One region of the Gudongella sp. DL1XJH-153 genome, then DNA from elsewhere that is predicted to be linked to it. Evidence: riboswitches for the same ligand, from Rfam matches in the RefSeq annotation. Region 1 holds a riboswitch; each other region holds the start of a gene.
The links. Region 1 has a riboswitch for cobalamin ahead of ACOEN1_RS11430 (S-layer homology domain-containing protein). Riboswitches for the same ligand answer to the same signal wherever they lie in the genome.
Positions count from the first base shown of each region.

Region 2: another riboswitch for cobalamin. It lies ahead of ACOEN1_RS00250 (helical backbone metal receptor); the one in region 1 lies ahead of ACOEN1_RS11430 (S-layer homology domain-containing protein).
Region 3: another riboswitch for cobalamin. It lies ahead of ACOEN1_RS06960 (hypothetical protein); the one in region 1 lies ahead of ACOEN1_RS11430 (S-layer homology domain-containing protein).

Region 1 is NZ_JBMEMN010000036.1:130-7,603, forward strand. Features, by position in the region: gene ACOEN1_RS11420 (glucose 1-dehydrogenase) at 117-884, shown strand; gene ACOEN1_RS11425 (hypothetical protein) at 1,274-1,462, shown strand; cobalamin riboswitch at 1,569-1,771, shown strand; gene ACOEN1_RS11430 (S-layer homology domain-containing protein) at 1,898-3,454, shown strand; gene ACOEN1_RS11435 (DUF4430 domain-containing protein) at 3,501-4,268, shown strand; gene ACOEN1_RS11440 (energy-coupling factor transporter transmembrane component T) at 4,261-5,154, shown strand; gene ACOEN1_RS11445 (ABC transporter ATP-binding protein) at 5,127-6,773, shown strand; gene ACOEN1_RS11450 (ECF transporter S component) at 6,752-7,474, shown strand, end outside.
Region 2 is NZ_JBMEMN010000001.1:50,750-58,223, forward strand. Features, by position in the region: gene ACOEN1_RS00225 (Na/Pi cotransporter family protein) at 1-979, opposite strand, end outside; gene trmL (tRNA (uridine(34)/cytosine(34)/5-carboxymethylaminomethyluridine(34)-2'-O)-methyltransferase TrmL) at 1,049-1,516, opposite strand; gene ACOEN1_RS00235 (Cof-type HAD-IIB family hydrolase) at 1,542-2,360, opposite strand; gene ACOEN1_RS00240 (heme ABC transporter ATP-binding protein) at 2,470-3,717, opposite strand; gene ACOEN1_RS00245 (FecCD family ABC transporter permease) at 3,737-4,744, opposite strand; gene ACOEN1_RS00250 (helical backbone metal receptor) at 4,804-5,739, opposite strand; cobalamin riboswitch at 5,831-6,013, opposite strand; partial or broken gene ACOEN1_RS00255 (sensor domain-containing protein) at 6,093-7,474, opposite strand, start outside.
Region 3 is NZ_JBMEMN010000014.1:4,978-12,451, forward strand. Features, by position in the region: gene ACOEN1_RS06945 (3-hydroxyacyl-CoA dehydrogenase family protein) at 1-782, shown strand, start outside; gene glsA (glutaminase A) at 891-1,841, shown strand; gene ACOEN1_RS06955 (alpha/beta fold hydrolase) at 1,865-2,704, shown strand; gene ACOEN1_RS06960 (hypothetical protein) at 2,842-3,339, opposite strand; cobalamin riboswitch at 3,559-3,730, opposite strand; gene ACOEN1_RS06965 (PLP-dependent aminotransferase family protein) at 3,805-5,217, opposite strand; gene ACOEN1_RS06970 (transposase) at 5,506-6,285, shown strand; gene ACOEN1_RS06975 (hypothetical protein) at 6,287-6,559, shown strand; gene ACOEN1_RS06980 (hypothetical protein) at 6,575-7,333, shown strand; gene ACOEN1_RS06985 (carbon-nitrogen hydrolase family protein) at 7,337-7,474, opposite strand, start outside.

The DNA.
Region 1 (7,474 bases):
TAATCCGGGGATTTGGATAGCTTTGAAGAGTAAATTAGAATAAAATTGTTTAAAATTTAACATATATAGGTATATATATAAAGTAGGATATTCTAAGAATTTAAAGGAGTGTTTATATGAGTAGATTATTTAGTCTTGAAGGAAAGGTAGCACTGGTTACAGGAGCATCATCAGGACTTGGTGTTCAATTTGCAACTGCTCTTGCAAAGCAGGGAGCGGATGTTGCCTTACTTGCAAGGAGAATGGAAAAACTTGAAAAGGTAAAGGCGGATTTGGAAGAGCTGGGAGTAAAAGCTCTGGCAGTTGAATGTGATGTAACTGATGTACAACAGATAAAGGATGCAGTCAAGGAAGTAAAAGATCATTTTGGGAAAATTGACATATTGGTAAACAATGCCGGAATAGGCTTTATGGCACCAGCTGAAGAGCAGTCAGACGAAGACTGGCTTAAGACAGTGGACATAAACCTCAATGGTGTTTACTTTATGGCAAGAGAAGTAGGCAAGATAATGGTTGAACAAAAATACGGAAAAGTCATAAACATCGGTTCAATCCACAGTACTGTAGCAATGATGGGATCAGGAATTTCAGCATATGCAGCAACCAAGGGCGGAGTGAAGATGATGTCTAAAGCACTTGCCACTGAATGGGCTCAGTACAATATTACCGTAAACACAATCGGTCCTGCTTATTTTAAGAGTGAAATGACTGAGGATGTTGTAACAGACAAGTCATTCGAGGCGGTAGTAAAAACCTACTGTCCAATGGGAAGAATAGGTAAGGAAGGTGAGCTTGACGGAGCTGTTGTGTACTTTGCATCAGATGCATCTAGCTATACAACAGGACAGTACCTTGCAGTTGACGGAGGCTGGACAGCAATTTAATAAAATCAGTTAAGAAACTCAAGGAGGCTACAGCTTGTTATCAAGCTGTAGCCTCTTTTTAGAAGAACTCACAATCGGGCGGGCATGGAAACCCTCCCCTACACAGGATTGTTGGACAACTGAAATCTTTTGTTAATAAGAGATATAATGAAATTAGTAAAACAAAAAATCTGATTTTATGGAAAAAAAATTATTATGAACATATAATAAGAAATGAAAAGGAATATCAGGAAATATGGGAGCACATAGAAACAAATCCATTGAAATGGGAAGAAGATGAGTATTATAGTTAATGAACATTCTTTTTATCTAGCGTTGTATAAGTAGACCGATACGACTTAACTTTGGAATCGATACACTTGTAGTTCCTAATTTGAAGGAGGAGTTTTATGTCCAAGTTATTTGCTGTATTCTTACCAATTATTTCTATTGTAATAACCACCCTAGTTATTGTGTTCTATAAAAACAATTCATCTGAAACAACAAGCAAAAAAACAAAGTTTTTATGGATTGGGTTTGGTATTTTGATGTTTTTGGCAGGTGTTGTAGTATTTGTAAGTATTTTAAAAGGACGGTAAAATCATAGGGTATCAAGACACATTCTAAATATTTAGCATCAAAGATTGTAGGGGACGGTTTCCACGCCGTCCCTTAAGTTTCCATGTCACCCTGAAAACATTCTATTGATACAATTTCAGATATGGTGTATAATCAAAACAATTAAAGTTGTCACATGCAAGGAAGCTGGGTGCGAATCCCACACGATCAAGTCACTGTGAATGCAGAGCAAACTCCACGATCTTAAAGATCAGCCACTATATACTATGGGAAGGCAGGGGGGAGCGATGAAGCAAAGTCAGGATATTTGCCGACAATGCTCTCATTTTGTTTTCTTTGACTAAAACAGGTGATAATATCTAGCATGGTTTTTTGCATGTAAGTTTGAGCGTTTGCCGGGAAATATCGGCAAATGCTTTTTTAATGCCCAAAATTTTGAAGGAGGTCCAATACATATGAACAAAAACAAGATACTATCCCTAATACTGTCGATAGCAATAGCAGTCTCAATGGCTTTAGGTGTATATTTTCCAAGTGAAGCCTATGCCAAGAATGAATCGGAAAACATTGAGAAGGTCATACAAGAGACAGCAGACTATATCCTTAAAAACCAAGACGGATTTTCAGATGCCTGGTCAATTATAGGGCTTGCAAGGTATCAAAAGACTGATATGGAAAATCTATCAGATACATATTTAAGCAGCTTAAGAAAAGAATTAAACCAAAAGCAGGGCATCTTGACAACCAGCAAATATACGGAATACTCAAAGACAATATTGGCTCTGACAGTATTGGGAATAGATCCAAAAGATATGGAAGGCTACAATCTAGTTGAAAAGCTTTCAGATTTGGATAAGCTTACAATCCAAGGCATAAACGGTCCGATCTGGGCATTGATAGCTCTTGATTCCAACGACTATTCAGATTTGAGTACAAGGGAAAGCATTATTGAATATATGCTGGAAAATGAAATAGAGGGTGGAGGTTGGTCATTGAGCTCAGAAATCCCAGATGTTGATATAACGGCGATGGTTTTAACCAGTCTTTCAAGGTACAAAGACAGAGCCGATGTTAAACCATATATAGAGAGAGGACTAGAATTTATCTCCAAGGCTCAAAACTCAGATGGAGGATTCGAGACAATGTCAGTAGAAAACGCTGAAAGCAATGCACAAGTAATAGTTGCACTTACATCGCTGGGGATTGATCCAGCGAGCGATCCTGGTTTTATCAAAAATGGCAATAATGTAATAGATAATTCAATCGAAAATTTTTACAATATCTCAGGTGGATTTTCACATCTTAAGGATGGCAAGGAGAATAAGATTGCGACACAGCAATCATTTTACGCTTTGGTTTCATATCAAAGATTCAAACAAGCCAAGGCATCACTATTTGATATGACAGATAGCAACATTATAATAGACAACAACAGTCAGGCAAGCGATGAGCCCAGAAAGAATCCATTTGTGGATATAGAGAACGACCCTGAAAAAACAGCAATAATTGAGTTAAGTATAGAAGGGATAATAAATGGAGTTACACAGACAGAATTTCAGCCAGGTAAAAGCATCAGCAGAGCAGAATTCGCAGCCCTTATTAGCAGAGCCTTAGACAAGGAAGAAACCCATAATCACGGATTTTCAGATGTGAAGGAATCAGACTGGTTCTCGGGATATGTTGGAGCAGCAAAAGCCTCGGGACTGATAAAAGGTTATCCAGACAACACATTTAAACCACAAGACAAGATCACAAGACAAGAGGCATCAATGGTTATCTACAATATTGCAAAAACTATGGATTTGGATACGACAATCTCTGAAACTGAGACAAGGAATTACCTAAGCCAATTTCCAGATTATAGAGAGATCGCCGACTGGAGCAAACAAGCCATGGCATTTGGTGTTAAAGAAAGCTATATTCCAGATAACATAATAGATATTGAACCAAGCAGGGCAGCAACAAGAAGCGAAGTGGCAGGAATGCTATATAGGCTTCTTGAGGACATGTAGGGGATTAGCTTTGGCCAACCGATATAGATGAAAGGAATCGATCGCTATGAGTAAAAGAATATGGATAGGACTCGCCAGCTTTTTTCTGATACTAGTTTTAGTGCTTGGGATTCAGATGCTAAACTCAGGGCCAGCAATGGCACCAGCACCGGAACCTGAACTGGAGAATGCTGAATCCACCCAATCAGGATTTCACCTGGAAGAAGAGCCTGAAATAAAGGCGGCAGAGGAAAAGGAGCCTGATTTGGAGACTGAAGAAATAGATCCAGAGACGCCGGCAGAACTTGAAGAAGCAGCTGAGATACCAAAAGAGCAACCAACACCAACTGAAACAGATGCACAGCAGGCTGCCGAGCCACCAGCAGAAACAAGAGAATCAGAAGAGCCAACCTCAACCGAAGAGGGAGCAAAACATGTAACCCTATCTGTCTCAGTCAAAACGCTCCTTGATAAAGAGGAAGCAATCAACCCAGAAAAGTGGGAGCTGGTTCCTGAGGACGGATGGATATTTCCTGCTCAAAAGGTAGAATTCTATGAAGGTGAATCAGTTTTTAACGTTCTGCTTAGAGAAATGAAAAAGAATAAGATTCATATGGAATATGTTATGACACCCATACATAATTCAAATTATATTGAAGGCATAGGAAACATATATGAGTTTGACTGTGGAGAATTAAGCGGGTGGATGTATTCGGTCAACGACATATCACCAAGCCTGGGGACCAGTAACTATCTACTCAAAGAGGGTGATACTGTTAGATTGCTGTATACATGTGATCTAGGAAGAGATCTGGGATTTGAGTTCGATGAGTAGAGACCCTTTTTACACCTATCACCCAATCATAAACATTATCTTTTTTACAGTAGTAATAACTACAACGGTATTTTTGCTTAATCCAATAATCCTGGTGCTTTCATATTCGGCAGCATTTGTGTATTCGGTCAGGCTAAAGGGAAGAAAGGCACTAAAATTCAACCTCTTGTATATGCTGCCCTTGATGGTCTTTGCAGCAGCAATAAACGTCCTGTTTGTGCATGAAGGGGCAACAATACTGGGCTATTTTAGCAATGGTAACCCAATAACACTGGAATCATTGGTGTATGGTCTCTTTTCAGCCCTGATGATAGGCTCCGTCATAATCTGGTTCTCATGCTACAACGAAGTAATATCATCAGATAAAGTCATATACCTCTTTGGACGAATCCTGCCCAAGACATCACTGATATTTTCAATGGTTTTAAGACTGGTGCCAATGTACAAGGCCCAGATAGGAGTTATCTCAAATGCACAAAAGGGGATAGGCAGAGATTTCCATACAGGCAACTTGTTTCAAAGAGCAAGAAACGGGCTAAAGATCCTCTCAATAATGCTGACCTGGGCACTTGAAAATGGAGTCGAAACATCTGACAGCATGAAGGCTAGGGGATATGGACTAAAAGGAAGAACTAGCTTCTCAATATTTAGGTTTGATGCAAGAGACCGTGCGCTTGCAGTCAGTTTAGGAGCACTGATGGCAGTATTTTCTTATGGTCTGGGAATAGGCAGATTTTACTTTAGGATATATCCAACGGTAAAATGGACAGAACTTACAAAGACAAGCATCCCATTTTACATAAGCATTGCAGTTATTTTCTTTTTACCAATAATCTTAGGGATAATGGAGGACATAAAATGGAAACATTTAAAATCAGCGGTTTAAGCTTCTCCTATCCAGAGGAAAAGACAAGGCAGTTAAAAAATATAAGCTTATCCATTAAACAAGGTGAGTTTGTAACCATATGTGGGGAAAGCAGTAGTGGTAAAAGCACCCTTTTAAGACACTTAAAGCCAGCATTGACACCATATGGCATAAAAAAGGGAGATATCCTGTTCCGGGGACAGCCCATTGAAGAATTTGATTTGCGGACACAGACTTCAAAGATAGGTTACGTACTCCAAAACCCTGAAAATGGGGTAGTCACAGATAGGGTATACCATGAACTGGCATTTGGCCTGGAAAGTCTAGGATATGACAATAACACAATACGACTCAGAGTTGCAGAAATGGCAACATTTTTTGGAATAAGCGATTGGTTTATGAGAAAGGTGACAGAACTATCTGGAGGACAAAAGCAACTCCTGAACCTGGCCTCCATTATGACAATGCAGCCAGAAGTATTGATACTGGACGAGCCCACAGCACAGCTAGACCCATTGGCAGCCACTGAGTTCCTGGATACCATCAAAAAAATAAATCTGGACATTGGGACGACAATAATCATTTCAGAACACAGACTAGGGGAACTATTCCCCATGAGCGACAGGATTCTAGTAATGGATAATGGAGAAGTGATCATAGATGCACCACCAGAAGATGCCAGCGGCATGATTCTGGAATCTGGACATGTGATGGCCAAGGCACTGCCATCATATATGAAAATATTTGCAGCGGTCGAAGGAGAATCAGCCAAGACAAAGAGCTACCCATTGTCAGTAAAAAAAAGCAGGGAATGGCTAAGCGGGAAGGTAGAAGACCGGATAATCAAGCATCCAGAAATTCCGCCGAAAGAACAGTTAGAAGAAAAGACAGAAGCAGCCATGGAATTAGCTGATGTTTGGTTTAAATATGACCGAAACGAAAAAGATGTAATAAGGGACCTGTCGATCAAGATAGAAAAGGGCGAGTTTCATTCGATTGTAGGGGGAAACGGCACAGGAAAAACAACAATGCTGTCAATCCTGGGCGGTTTAAACAAGCCATACAGAGGCAAGGTGAACCTTGATCCCCATACAGCATTCCTGCCCCAAAACCCTCAGGCCCTCTTTGTTGAGATGAGCGTTGAAAGAGATATATATGAAATGCTCAGATCGATTGAAAAGGATATGGAAAAAAGAGAAAAGAAGGCAAAAGAAGCAATAGAATTGCTGGACTTGGAAGATATCCTAAAAAGGCACCCCTATGATCTAAGTGGAGGGGAGCAGCAAAAGCTGGCAATGGCCAAGGTTTTGCTTTTGGAGCCTAAAATATTACTGCTGGACGAACCCACAAAGGCACTGGACAGCCACTTTAAAACAAGACTGGGAAATATATTGAGGGATTTGGTTAAAAAGGGCACCACAATTGTTATGGTATCTCATGACATAGAGTTTTGTGCAGAGTACTCAGACCGGGTCTCACTCATTTTCAATGGTTCCATTATAGCGACAGAAAAACCTCGGGAGTTTTTCTCAGGCAACAGCTTCTACACAACAGGAGCAAACAGAATGTCAAGGCATGTATTCGAAAATGCAGTAACCACGGAGGATGTGATTGATCTATGCAAAATGAATGGATTGTAGAAGACAAAAGATATATTGAGCATCCTGGAATAAGGAAAAGATCAACCATATCTGCATTTATAATATTGGTGCTGATTCCATTGACCATATGGTTTGGGATGGAATTCCTAAACGATAGAAAATACTATTTCATAAGCATGTTTTTAGTGGTATATACCATGGTGCCATTTTTTATGGTATTTGAAAACAGAGACCCTCAGGCAAGGGAACTCATTGTGATATCAGTTCTTGCAGCCTTGGCAGTAATGGGAAGGACAATGTTTTTCATGCTGCCGGCCTTTAAGCCAATGATGGCCATAGTGATAATCTCAGGTATAGCATTTGGTCCGGAAGCAGGATTTCTGGTAGGTTCCATGAGTGCCTTTGTATCAAACTTCTTTTTCGGGCAAGGTCCCTGGACCCCATGGCAGATGTTTGCATTGGGTCTGACAGGATTTCTTGCAGGTGTATTGATTAGAAAAGGTATTCTTAGGAAAACACGACTTAGCCTTTCGATATATGGATTTTTAACGACATTTTTGATTTACGGTGGAGTGATGAACATAGCATCAGTCTTGATGTATACAGAAAGAGCAAATATAAGGATGTTTTTGGCATCATACATTTCAGGAATACCTTATGACCTAGTTCACGCAATTAGCACAGTATTTTTCTTGTATTTTTTATCTGGGCCAATGATAGAGAAGTTGGACAGAATAAGA
Region 2 (7,474 bases), on a different contig from region 1:
TCTCTATTATACGTTTATCAAGGAATTTTGATTCTGTGATTTCATATTCATCCTCTCCAGGAACCAATTTTTCAGCAGCCTTTACAAGAAGAAGTGCAAAAGGAAACTGTACAATAAGGTTTATAAGGTTAAATGAGGTATGTGCATTTGCAATCTGTCGTGTAACATCTCCTGGTGAAAGATACGTCACCAGCCATTCTATTGGATACCTGAATATAGTCATAAACATTATTGTTCCAGCCAAATTAAATAAAAAGTGAATAATTGCTGCTCTCTTTGCTGTCTTGTTTGCACCTATACTTGATATCATTGCCGTAGTTGTGGTTCCGATGTTTTCACCAAAAAGTATTGGAAATGCAAGGTTCATGGAAATCAGGCCTTCCCCTGCCAGAGCCTGCAACAGACCAATTGAGGCAGAACTACTTTGAACTATTGTTGTAAGACCAAGACCAACAAGCATTCCCATAAATGGATTATTCAAGCTTACCATTACATTTGTAAAAGCAGGCAATTGAGCCAAAGGCTTCAGCCCATCCCCCATCATATCCATACCGATAAACAATATACCAAAACCGATAAGTATTTCAGAGTAGGTCTTTGCCTTTTTATTTTTTGCACCTATCCAAATTGCAACTCCAATTGCTACAGCAAGTGGTGCAACCTCTGTCAATTTAAATGCAACAAGCTGTGCAGTAACCGTTGTTCCAAGGTTTGCACCCATTATTATACCTACCGCCTGTGGCAGAGTCATCAACCCTGCATTAACAAAACCAATAACCATTACAGTTGTGGCACTACTGCTTTGCACTGCAATAGTTACAACTACTCCAACCAATACTGCCATCAACCTATTTCTTGTGAGTCTTTCTATCATTTTTTTAAGTTTGTTTCCAGCAGCTTTTTCAAGACCATCACCCATGGTATTCATACCAAATAAGAATAATCCCAGACCACCTAATACCGGAAGAGCCGTATCCATTCTGTGTTTCCCCCTTTGTCTCTAAAATTTAGGAATAAAAATCAATTATTGCCAAAGATATTCTATGCATCACTCAAGACCTGGATAATCCAATTGTCTTAATGCTTCATATATTATTATATTTGCTGAATTCGATAAATTCAATGATCGAGCGATGTTCTTTTTCATCGGTATTCTTATTGCATGTTTAATATTTGCATTGATCAAAGACTCTGGCAGTCCTTTTGTTTCCTTGCCAAAAACAAAGAAGGAATTGTCACGGTACTGAAACTCTGAGTAATTCTTCTCAGCTTTTGTTGTTGCAAAATAAAAATCACCATCTGGGTTTTTCTCCACCACTTCCTCAAAACTATCGTAATACTCTAGCTTAACCAAAGGCCAGTAATCAAGACCAGCTCTTTTCAAATGTTTGTCAGTTAGTGAGAATCCCAGCGGTCTTACCAAGTGTAATACAGCCCCTGTCAACGCGCATGTCCTGGCTATACTCCCAGTATTATGCGGTATCTCAGGCTCGACCAATACTATGTTTAGAGCCATCTTTACCCTCCAATATTCTTCAAGTCTAAAGTACGAACTTCTCAATTGCCTGTGCAACACCATCGTGATTATTATCCTCTGTTACATAATACACTTTCTCCAGCACAGATTTTGCTCCATTGCCCATCCCTACGCTGATTCCTGCAATCTCAAGCATAGATAAGTCGTTTTCATTGTCACCGATTGCCATTGTGTTATTCAATGAAATATTCATCAGACGACAAAGATGCTCAAGGCTTCTACCCTTCGATACGCCTTCTTCCATTACCTCTAGATTATTTGTCCAGCTCTTTGAAATTGAAATGCCTTCAATTGAGCCAAGTCTTTTTTTAAGCTGTATCAACTTGTCCAGATCATTGTCTATAAAAAGAAATTTGAAAACATCTAGATCGACTCTTTCAGCAATATCTCGGATGCTTTTGTAAATATCAACATCGATAGATTGTCCGGTGAATTTACCGTTGGAAGATGAATAGTAGTCTACAATCTCTTTAACATAGGTTCTGGTAAAGAAAGTATCTTCATTGTAAAAATGAAAGTACACTGACATATCATGTCCTATTTCCATTATTTTTTCAAGCTTTTTTTTATTAATTGGCTTTCTGTATATATCATTTCCCTTATTATCAACTAAAATAGCTCCGTTGCAAGCTGCTATATAGCTATCAAGGTTCAATAAATTTGCATAATGCAATGCAGATTTAAGAACTCTTCCTGTTGCAAGTACCACTTCAACATTCTTTTCCTTAGCCATTGCTATAGCCTTCTTAGTTCTTTCTGTTAGCTTGTTGCTGCTGTTTAATAAGGTTCCGTCCATGTCTATTGCGATTAATTTTATATCCATGTGATTCCTCCTGACACAATTAATATATCACAACGGAGTTGAAAATAAAATATCAAAAGCTCCCCATCAAAGTTTAAGACCGGGAATTTTTATCCCGGTCTAGCATATATTACGTTAATTTTCTAAGTAATTGTTCCATCGATTCAACAATAACAAGTCCGTTTTTAATCATTTTATTTAGGATGGCTGTTGCTGCACCTCCGGTGTAATCAAACTCATCGTACTTTCTCTCACTTAGGTAGACCACTTTCTTTCCTGTCTCCAATGCATCTGCAGCCATTTGAAGGTTTTTCAGGTTACCACTTCCAATAGGTACATTGGTCATAACAACAAAATCTGTATCAGATATCATCTCCTTGTTTTTCCTTTCTGCTTTATCGGAAATCCCTGAAAATGGTTTTTCTTCTGCTACCGGGATCTTAAGACTTTTTGCATACTGCCAATCGCTATCTCCAGCATTTAGTACCCCAAGGGTAAGCTGATATCCTCTTTGGTAAAGGACATTAATTAAATCCTGACCAGAGCCTCCTCCTGATATTACGTGAATCTTTATGTTCATCTCGCTACGTATTCGCTTGTTAACTTCAAGGGGTATAACTGAAATATGCCCTGTATATCTATTTCTCTCAACTGCAGCCCTCATGCCATAAGCCTGCAGAATATTTTCAGTTGTGATAACATCCTCAGGTGTACCCTGGCTTATAATACTGCCTTTTTTCAAAAGCAGTATTCTGTCTGAGTATCTCGTAGCAAGATTGATATCATGGATTACAAGTATAATAGTAATACCCTTTTCCTGATTCATCTTCCTCAGTAGATTTAAAATGTCAATCTGATGATTAATATCCAAATGTGAGGTGGGCTCATCCAGTAGAATTATCTCAGTATTCTGAGCCAGTGCCTTAGCAATAAAGACCCTTTGTCTTTCACCACCGGATATTTCAGTTATAAGTCTGTCCCTTATATCAAATGTATTGGTCATCTCCATGGCTTCATAGATAAGTTCTTTGTCTTTTACATCTTCTTTTTCAAATCTACCCTTGAATGGATGTCTACCCATTGAAACAACTTCCTCAATGGTAAACTCAAAATCAAGAGTTGTATCCTGCGGAACCAAAGAAATCTTTCGTGCTATTTCCTTTCTCTTGTACTCCTCAAGATTTTTCCCCAGAAGTTCAACCTGTCCAGATTCAGGTATGTAAAGGCCATTAATTGTTTTAAGCAGTGTTGACTTCCCAGAACCATTTGGTCCAATTATGCTTATAAATTCTCCACTGTCAGCTTGGAAGCTTACATCTCTAATAACAGGAGTAGAGGAATAGCCAAAGACAATATTCTTTGCATTTACTGCCATCATAATATCACTACCTTATCCATTAAAGGGCTCTTTTCTTGCTTCGTAGAAGATAGATAAAGAAAGGCCCTCCAAATATTGCTGTTATTATCCCTACAGGAATTTCCATAGGGGAAATAACAGTTCTCGCTATTGTATCAGCAAATACCATAAATATACTTCCCACTATAGCAGATGAAGGAAGTAGAATTCTATGATCTGGTCCAACAATCAGTCTAACTATGTGGGGTATGATTAAACCAACAAACCCTATTATACCACTTATGGATACTGCCATAGATGTAATAAAAGTTCCAAGAAGAAGTATATACACCTTTGTCTTTTCAACATTCACTCCAAGACTTTTTGCAGACTCCTCTCCTGTCAGCATTATGTTTATATCCCTGGCAAAAAATAATGTAATCGCCATTGCAATGATCATGGGTATCGAAATTGATGTTATTGGAGTCCAACCTTTTCCAGATAGGCTTCCCATAGTCCAATAAATGATTTTTGTCATATCCCTATTATATACTACCATTAAAAGTGATGTTATTGCAGTTAGAAACTGTCCAACTGCAACACCTGCAAGCAATAGGGTTGTAACTGGTACTTGATTTCTGATCCGACCTATATTATACACCAGTGTCACAGCAATTAACGCCCCGATAAACGCCATCACTGAAATCCCTGAAAAGCCAACAAAAGCAACATTCAATCTAAGTATAATAGCGATAGCTGCTCCAAGAGCAGCACCTGACGAAATTCCAAGAATATATGGATCAGCCATTGGATTTTTCAACAATCCCTGAAAAGAGGCTCCAGAAATTGACAACCCGGCTCCAACAATCACTCCTAAAAGTACCCTAGGAAGTCTTACACTCCATATTATGGAATGCTGAGAATCTGTAATTGAATCAGTCCCAATAAAGCTTGAAAGTCCTGGTATCTTAGATGCCACAACTTTGTAAACATCAATTGGATTAATACTTGCAGATCCAATTGTCGCTGTAACTCCAATTGTTATAACAAGTAGTATAATCAGTATCAATAAGGTTATACCATAGGATTTAATCCGGATTTCTTCCTTCACATTAATCACAGCCTTACTTAATTGTTTATTTCAGGATGGATAGCTTCAATTATCAATTTAAGTGCATCAATTATTCTTGGTCCGGGTCTTGACATTATATTGCCGTCCAACAAATACACTCTATCATTCTTAATGGCATCTATTTCACTATATCCTGGTCTTTCCTTTATAGAATCTGCTGTCTTCTCGGGAAGGTCATTGGCGGTGATGTATACCTGTGGATTTCTCTCTATAAGCTGTTCAAGATCAAATTGTGGGTACTCGCCATCAGCATCTGCTGCAACATTTTCACCACCAGCACGATTTATGAGCTCATCTACAAATGATCCCGGTCCTGCAGCCATAAGTGGTTCATGCCAGATTTCATAAAAAACAGTTTTTTTATCCAGTCCTTCTATTTTCTCGGCTAACTCAGCTTCTTGTGATGTCATTTCTTCAACAAGCTCTTTTGCTTCATCTTCATGTCCTGTTATTTTTCCTACCTTTATTATTGTGTCATACACTTCCTGGAGACTCTCAGGCTCAAACCCTGCAATCTGGATACCAGCTTCAAGGAGTCTCTCGTTTTCCTCAGTTACGCCGTCCCCATAGTTAATAACAAGATCCGGTTCAAGTTCAATAATCCTTTCAAGATTAATTCCATTAAAATCTCCGATTTTTTCAATATCCAAAACCTCTTCAGGATAATCGTCATAGCTAGTTACTCCTACAACCTTGTCTCCTGCACCTACTGCAAATAATATCTCAGTGTTACTTGGTGCAAGGGAAATTATTTTTTCCGGAGGATTCCCAAAGTTTATGGTATTTCCAAAATCGTCCTCTATACTCAGTACAGCATCCCCAACTTCTTCTGATTGTTCTTCAGGCGTTTCAGGCGTTGAAGGCGAACTGCAACCTGACAACAAACCAACTGCCAACATCATTGCCAATAAAATAAGAATTCCTTTTTTCAAGTTTATCGCTCCTTTTTTTGCATAAATTAAAGCCCATCAAGAGATGAGCTATTCTTACAAATTGCATACATCCCTCCCTCCGAGGTAAAGCGCTTAGTAGATGTGATAGGCAGATATCCTGACTTACGGTTCATCCTCGGTTCAGCTCCTTCCCGGTTTCCCAGTGGCTTATTGCTGACTTCGTTCCCGTTTACAGTAGCGGGGGCTGTAGTGGATTTGCACCACTTTCCCTTTTAAATCTCAAATGTGAGATACCTATTTCAAATATTATTTGTCTTTATGATATCAGAACAGGATGACTTAATCAACCAGTTCCATTTTATAATTTTCTGAAGGTGTTATCTACTTCTTTTTTATATGAAATATCTGGCAATCCAAATTCCCAGATTCCAAGGAGTGATTGGTCTGTTGTAATAATACCCTTGTGCATAATCACACCTGTGTTCTATCAAGAACTGTACCTGCTTATCAGTTTCAGGACCCTCAGCAATGGTTTTAAAACCCAGATTATGTGCCAGAGTAATGATTGTGGATACAATATCCTGGTCCTTTTTGCTTTTTTCTATTCCATGCACAAATGATTTATCAATTTTTAAGTAGTCGATAGGTAAATCCTTTAAGTACTTCAATGAGCTGTAACCAGTACCGAAGTCATCTATTGATACTTTTACTCCCAGTTCTTTCAATTGAATCAACTGGTCTATTACTATATCAGAATTTGATGCAATTGATTCAGTTATCTCAAGAACTAAAAGCCGTGGATCAATCTTTGTATTTTCCAATACTTCCTGAATCACCGTTATGAAATCCATGTGATAAAACTGATGAGCTGAAATATTAACTGATACACTCAAATCACCCAAGCCTATCTTGCTCCATTCATCAATCTGTCTACACGCAGAATCCATTACCCAATTCCCGATTTCAATAATTAGACCGCTATCTTCTGCAACTGGTATAAAATCATAGGGTTACACCGATCCTAGAACGGGATTGTTCCATCTCAGAAGGGCTTCAACCCCATCTACCTCTCTTGAATTCATATCAACCTGAGGCTGATAAACCAATGATAATTCTTTGTTTTTAATGGCATTTTTCAAATATGATTCCATTCTAGTCAATTTATCATCATGTTCATTTTCAATAGAATTAAACATCACAACGTTGTTACGACCATGTTTTTTTGAGAAATACATTGCATTGTCAGCTTTTTTGAACAAAGTATCCATATTGCTGCCATCATCAGGATAGATACTTATCCCTGCACTGGATGATATGTTGATTTCCATCTCATTAAATACAAAAGATTCCTTGAACAAATCCCTGATCACCTGAGCCAATTGATATATTTCATCCAAATCATTATGTTTCAAAATTACAACATATTCATCTCCACCATACCTGAATAGTTTGGAATCTTCGGGTATATGGGTTGTTAATCGCTGTGTAACAGCCTTTAATAGCTGGTCTCCCATTTCATGCCCCTAGCTATCATTAATTGTTTTGAAACGATCAAGATCCATCATGAATATGGCAAATTGTTCCTCAGCTTCAATCAAATAATCAATATATCTATTTAGAGCATACAAGTTAGGCAGCTTGGTCAAGTAATCGTTAAAGGCCATATCACTTAATGCCAATTCAGCTCTTTTTTGCATTGTTATATCTTTACCTATGCAATGAATACCAATTATTTCATCATCAATAACAATAGGAATAACTGTTATATGCAGAT
Region 3 (7,474 bases), on a different contig from region 1:
CTGAAGAATTAATGACAAGCGATGAAGAAGAAAGAGTAATGAGTAATATTGAGTACTCTCTGGATAAGAGTGCATTTAAGGACTGCGATTTGATTATTGAGGCAATAGTTGAAAAACTGGAAGTGAAGCAAAGCTTTTGGAAAGAAGTAAAATCAATAGCTAAAAAGGATGCATACCTTGCAACCAATACATCAGGATTAAGTATCAACAGTATTTCTGAAGATATTGTAGACAAGACAAGATTTGTGGGAATGCACTTTTGGAATCCACCTCATATAGTGCCTTTGGTGGAGTTGATCAAGGGAGATGAGACATCGGATGAGACTGTTGAGGTTCTCAAATCTCTGATGAAGAGAATTGACAAAGAGCCTGTTATTGTACAGAAGGATACACCAGGATTTATCGGTAACAGACTTCAGTTCGCAGCTTTCAGGGAAGCGCTCCACATTCTGAAGGAAGGAGTCGGGACAGTGGAAGATATTGATAAAGCCATGAGATTTGGGCCCGGTTTCAGATATCCGGTATTGGGACCACTTGAAACAGCTGACCTTGGAGGATTGGACACATTCTACTATATTTCAGCATATCTGTTTAAAAATCTTAGTGATAGCAAGGAAGCTCCTGAGATACTCAAGGAGAAAATAGATTCAGGAAATCTTGGCGTTAAAACAAAGGAAGGCTTCTACGAGTATTTTGATGGACAAGATGAGGAAGTTATAAAACGAAGAGACAGTATGTTTATTAAAATGTTAAAATTGAACAATTCAGCTGAAAAAAAATAATATAATCCCATTAATATGCTTTGCTATATTAATGGGATTATATTATCATATACAGAGAGATATCTTGTCTTATCGTTATAATTACTATAATAGGATATGGAGGATGCTATGGAGATACTACTTAATGAAATAATTGAAAACAACAGACACCTAATTAAAAATGGTAAGGTTGCAGATTACATACCAGCACTTGCAAAAGCAGACTTTGAGAAAATTGGAGTAACAGTTGCTGGTAGAACAGGAGCATTATTATATAGTGCAGGGGATTACAATCAGAAGTTCACACTTCAGAGTATATCAAAGGTTATTTCATTTCTGGTAGCTGCAATGGATAATGGAATAGAAGATATTTTTGAAAAAGTAGGGTGTGACAGCACAGATGAACCCTTCAATGCGTTTACCAAGCTGGATCTACCAAATGTAAACAAGCCTGCAAATCCGTTGATTAATTCCGGTGCGATTCTTACAACTTCCATGATCAAGGGGAATGGAGATGAGAAGTTCCAAAAAATATTGGAACTTACAAGACGGATGGCTCACAATCCGAATATAGGCTATAACGAGGAGGTCTACCTCTCAGAAAAGAAGACAGGCAGTAGAAACAGATCCATGGCATATCTTATGAGCAGTAAGAATATTCTTGAAGGTGATGTTGAGGATGTTCTTGATACATACTTCAAGCAATGTTCCATTGAAGTTGACACTAGAGATCTTGCAAAAATTGGTAGGTTTATCTCAGCAGGATGTGAGGGAATAAATATAGATGGAATTTCGAGAACAGATATGTCGATCCTTTTAAAAGGCTTGCTATTTACCTGTGGAATGTACAATTACAGTGCACGCTATGCAATTGAAGTTGGTATTCCTTCAAAATCAGGTGTAGGTGGAGGTATTATGGGTGTCCTTCCAAATGGCATGGGAATTGGTATATTTTCACCAGCTCTGGATGAGAATGGAAATTCATCAGCTGGAATTGGAATAATCAAGGAACTCACAAGGAGATTACACTACAATATATTTGATGATAGAAAATTGCAGGTGGAAATTGATACCCACTAGATAATTAAGGAAAAGCTGGTGATATGATGGAAGGAAGATATTTTAATACAGAAGATGGCTCAAGAATATATTACAGAATAGGTGGAAAGGGGCATCCAATTGTATGTATCCACGGATTTGGAGCGGATAGCACTACATTCAGGCTGACAGAAAAGATACTCTCAAAAGATTTTCTTGTCGTTACATTGGACCTGAGAGGTCATGGAAGGACTGTGATAGGAAATGGAGATCTCAGCTTTAATGCGATGGCAAGTGATATTGAGGTGCTTAGAGAGTATCTAGATTTAGGGAAAATCAATTTACTGGGTTGGTCCATGGGTGGAGCTGTAGCAATGGAGTACTTAAAAGACTTTGGACAGGATAGAGTCAAGAATCTGATTCTTGTTGAGACATCACCAAAGGTTATTAATGATGACAAATGGAAGTATGGACTTTTCAAGGGAGATTTTACCAGAGAGATGGCTGAAGAGGAACTGTTGAGTATCAAGAATGATTTTAGAGGTTTTGTTTCACGGTTTATGAGTAAGATGGCTCCTGAACTAGATAGTGAAAATCTAAAAATCGCAATTGAGGCAATGGGAAAAAACAATCCTGACTACATGGCAAGAATCTGGGAGAATATTATTTCTGTTGATTACAGGGATGTTCTAAGAGATTTCGAGGAGCCATGTCTTGTAATAAGTGGTAATGAAAGTGCTTTTTACGGCGTAGACTCAGGTCAGTTCTTGGCAGGAATGATGAAAAAAGGAATTCATCATTCAATAAGTGGAGGTCACCTTGCACCAATTGAAAGCCCTGTGGAATTCAACAGGGCTGTAAAAAGCTTTATTTTCGATAATTACAATGTCATTTTCTTCATCTAGAATAGATATCAGAATTTCCTTTTCGCCATCAGCTCCCTTTATGAAGCTGCTGACCCCAAGAAAGGTCGCAACCATTACAAAGACAACAAGTATTGATAAGATGATTTTTAAGTGTTTATTCTTCAAATTTATCCTCATTAGTATGATCTTGATTCAAAAGGTATTTCCTCAAAACCTTCCAGTCTATTTACTTCAAGTGACATTACAAATAGTATGTTTGCCATAAGGTTTGAAATATCTAGAAGTATTTCTGGAACAATTATACCTGACTGTTGAATCAAGTATAAATTACGTGTAACAATTTTAGCTTCACATCTTGCAATATGGTATTGTGTTGCAAGTCTGTTACCTACAGGATAAATGAATCCTGCTACCTTGTGTCTATCTTTAAGGACATGATAGATCGTCTGGCCATCTCTTAGGTCATCCAGCGAAATTGCTAGTTTTCCCCTTAAAGAACCATTAAGATGCAAAACCTTGTCCATCAGCCACCAGGTTTCCTTTTCCAGAGGAGTCCCCATCGAAATAATGTGCCCCAAGGTTGAAGACAGTTTGTCAGTAAGTATTTCATGGTCAACCATTTTGTTTTTGTCGTTTAGAAATGGATATGCTATAAAATCAAAATTTCCGTTCATTTTATCCCTCCTAGTTTTTTTAATAAGAAAAGAATCTAACGATTCTCCAAGGTAGCTTTTCTTGATACTCATGTACGGACATTTCATTATACAAGAAAAAAAGAAATTTCCTATTCATAATAAAAAAAGCTCCTCAACTAGGAGGAACTGAAAAAATCTAAAAATGGATAAACTGCAACTGCTGTTACCATAATTGTTTCCTCCTTTCCCTCCGAAAGCGGTTCTTACATTCAAAAGGCAGGTCTCCTGGCTAATGGCTGTGACCATCTCACCTTCCCATGATCTAACACAGTGGTATCTGAGATGGATGTACCATATACAGTAGCGGGGGCTGCAGCGTTTCACGCATTTCCCTATTAAGTAAAATACACCTATTTAAATATTCAATTGTACAAGTTAATTTTACACGCCAAGATCCAATAAATCAAGAAAAAGAAAATCCCTCAAATTGAGGGATACATTTAGCTAGAGAAATGGCATATATTTCTCAGAGGGCTCATTTTCTGATTTTGAAAGTATATCCTCAAGAATTCCAAGTCCCTTGTTTATTTCTTTCTCACCTACAGCACTAAAGCTTAAGCGTATAAATTTCTCTGAGTCACTGGAGTCGGTGAAGAATACTTTTCCAGGAACAATTGCCAAACCTCTTTTTCCACATTCCTCATAGAGCTCAATGGCATCGAATTCTTTAGGAAGTGAGACCCATATACTAAGACCTCCAACTGGTTCCAGGTATGAAATGCCAAAATGCTTGAGTTTCGCTAGTCCTGAAATCATAAGCTGATATCTATCCCTGTAGAAGGCTGTAATATTTTCTATATGATCTCTCCAGAAACCTTTTCTCAAGTAGAGGTCAAAAGCTCTTTGAAGGTATCCAGAGGATGAAATGTCAGTGGTGTGCTTGGCTTTGATAATATCCTTCATCAATGCCTTTGGTAGAGTCATAAAACCTATTCTTACTCCAGGCATGAAAATTTTGGAGAAACTCTTGATAAAAATAACCTGATCAAATTTGTCCATGGTCTTTAAGGGTAGCTTATTATCGTCAGAAAAACTTAAATCAGTCAGAAAATCGTCTTCGATAATGTAGAAGCCATATTCCCGAGCAAGTCTAAGGACATCTTTTTTTCTCGTTTCGCTGTAGCAGATTGTTGTTGGACTGTGGAAGTTTGGCATAAGATAAATAAATTTGGGTCTGTATCTTTTTACATACGACTTGAGTCCATCCAGGTCTATTCCATCTTCATCCATTGGTATTCCTATAATCTTGGCTCCTCTTGATTGAAATGCCGCAAAAGCACCTGGGTAGGTAGGGTTCTCAACCAAAATAACATCTCCAGGTTGAATAAGTGTCTTTGAGATTATATCAAGACCCTGCTGACCTCCGGATGTAATGAGTATCTGATCCTTGGTAGCCGAAATCGAGTAATGCTCCAGAAGAAATTCTGAGATAGACTCTCTAAGTGGTCCAAAGCCTGTGATTTCAGGGTAAAGAAAAGCCTGACCTCCGTCTCTGTCCAAAACTTCAATTAATGATTTTTTAAATTCCTCAATTGGGAAAAGTTCTGCTGTAGGTGAAACGCTTGCAAAATCTATACTGTTTTTAAGGAGAGGGTAGATACCAGAAAGCATTAGCTCCATGTCACCTTCTTCTACAAGATAACTATCCTGACTAAATGAAGGACGCTTAATAAAGGTACCGCTACCTTTTACAGTATATATATAATTCTCCTGCTCAAGGAGTTTATAAGCATTTACTACTGTAACATTATTAACCCCAAGCTGTTTGGAAAGAGATCTAATTGAAGGGAGCTTTTCAGATTGGATATTGTCGTCCTCAATAACATCCCTTATAGCCTCGTATAATTGGATATACAAGGGTAAATCCTTCTCCTTGTTAAGCCTGATATGAGTAAGCACATTGATCAGTCCTTTCTGTATGGATACACTTAGTATATCATATTGGTTTATATAAAGGTATTATAATTAGTACCTGGGATTCGTAGGATTGACATATCAATTACTTGAAGGTAACATTGAGTTAATAGGATTAAATGTCTAAAAATACTAATTGCAACTGATATTTTCAAAAATTAAAAACACAGAAAGGGACGCCGGGGACGGTCCTTTTTGTCCCAAAACAAGAAAAATGCGGGAGGAGTTTTTATGGCGAGATTGAGTAGAGAAGTGAGTCCAACAGGTTATTATCATATTATGATGAGGGGTATAAACAAAGAAATGATATTCAAGAACAATTTTGATAAGAAGAATTTCCTTTCATTGATTGAAACAAAGTTTGAAGAAGATGTTTTAATTGTTGCATTTTGTATTATGGATAACCATGTACATATCATTTTAAAAGGTGAATTGGATGACATTTCTTTATCTTTGAGAAGAATAAATACCTCTTTTGCGATGAGAATAAACAGAAGCCTGGATAGAGTAGGGCATGTGTTCCAGGATAGGTATAAAAGTGAAATTATTCATAATGAAGCTCATCTTCTATGTGCAACAAGATATGTGCATAATAATCCCGTAAAAGCTGGAATCATCAAAAGTCCACAACAATATGACTGGAGTAGTTATTCTCATTTCCTTCAAGGTAAAAGTAATCTTTTAGATTCTGGAGAAATAGAGAGGATTATGAAGAGTATTGGATCGAATAAACAGTTTCAGGATTTTCATAAGTTGGAGGATGAGATTAGATTCATTGACACAAAGGAAGAGCTAGATAGATTGGAGTATTCAAGAGCTCAGAGAATTATTCATGACTACCATAAGAACAAGGTAGAAATTGATTCTCAGAGTATAAGAAGAAATTCAGATGAAATGGATCAACTTATAGGTATGCTATTAGAAAACACAAACTTAAGTATAAGAAAAGTATCAGAATTACTTGAGGTCAGCAAAAGTACCGTACATAGGTTAAGCAGAGGAGGAATTTAAAATGGGACAAAAAGGACCGTCCCCGGTGTCCCGAAATGGATTGTTTTCAACGATTGTGGGGTTATTGTCAATAGTGGCACTTTTAATTATGGCGTTGACATTTACTGGCGTTCTCAATGAATCGGCCAGGGATTTTGTAATTCCTATTCTGGGAATACTTATATTCCACGAAGGATATATAAGATATGAGAAGCACAAATTATTGGGAATGTTTCTGATGCTGCTTTCTGCAGGAGGGTTCATGGTTATATTGTGGAGACTAATATCGGCATAAGGAAAGGATGTTATTGTGAAAATCACTAAAATGGTTCTTCTATTGATTATATTGACTATATTTACGTCAGGCTGTTCAGCAGGTGAGATACCGCTTTCTGATGTGGACAAAACAGTTATTGAAAATTACATAAGAGATGAATACAGAACAGGTGGAAGTGTTGGGAATACATTTGTGATCATCGATATTCTTGGCTCGGATAAATCCAAGGAAGAAGTATATATTTGGGCACTGATTGAAGAGCATTCATTTGGTGGGACTGACGCAAATCTTGAATCCGGGGCATCCCTACCCTTTGTACTGGAAGTTGATAGGGAGGATGATCTTATTGAAATAACCAAAAGCAGGATTCCAGGAGATGGATCAATCTTTACAGAAAATGTAAGGGAACTTTTTCCTAAAGAGCTGCACAGCAAGATTTTGGATTATTCAAGTGAGCATATCGATGACCTAATAGCTGAAATGGAAGAAAAGGTGGAAAAGAGACTTCTTATCTCACCAGAACACAGGCTGGCTTCTGAAAAGGCCATTGAATATGTTATGGAATCACCTTGGGAGAACAAATTGAGAATTGATTTTTCAGAGGTAAATTTCGAAAAGGTTCCTCCTGAGGTTTTCGACAGCCTATGGACCCATGACGGGCCTGCAACTCCAGATAGCATTGACTCCTCTGATTTGCTCGTAGAGCTTGGTTCTGGAGAAGGTCACAATTTTGCGGGGCTTGTTTTTGATGTGGAAAAAAAGGAGATAATTGGATATCTCCCTATTCAGTAGCTATTAAGGTCTTTCGTTAATTTTAAAGTCAAATATCTCTGGCCTGTTGTAGTGACCGACTGGATCCCAGTCAAGCTTTGATTCCACAATCATATCCAGGTCAATTTCTGCCGTAAGAATGCCAGGTTCATCAAACAATGG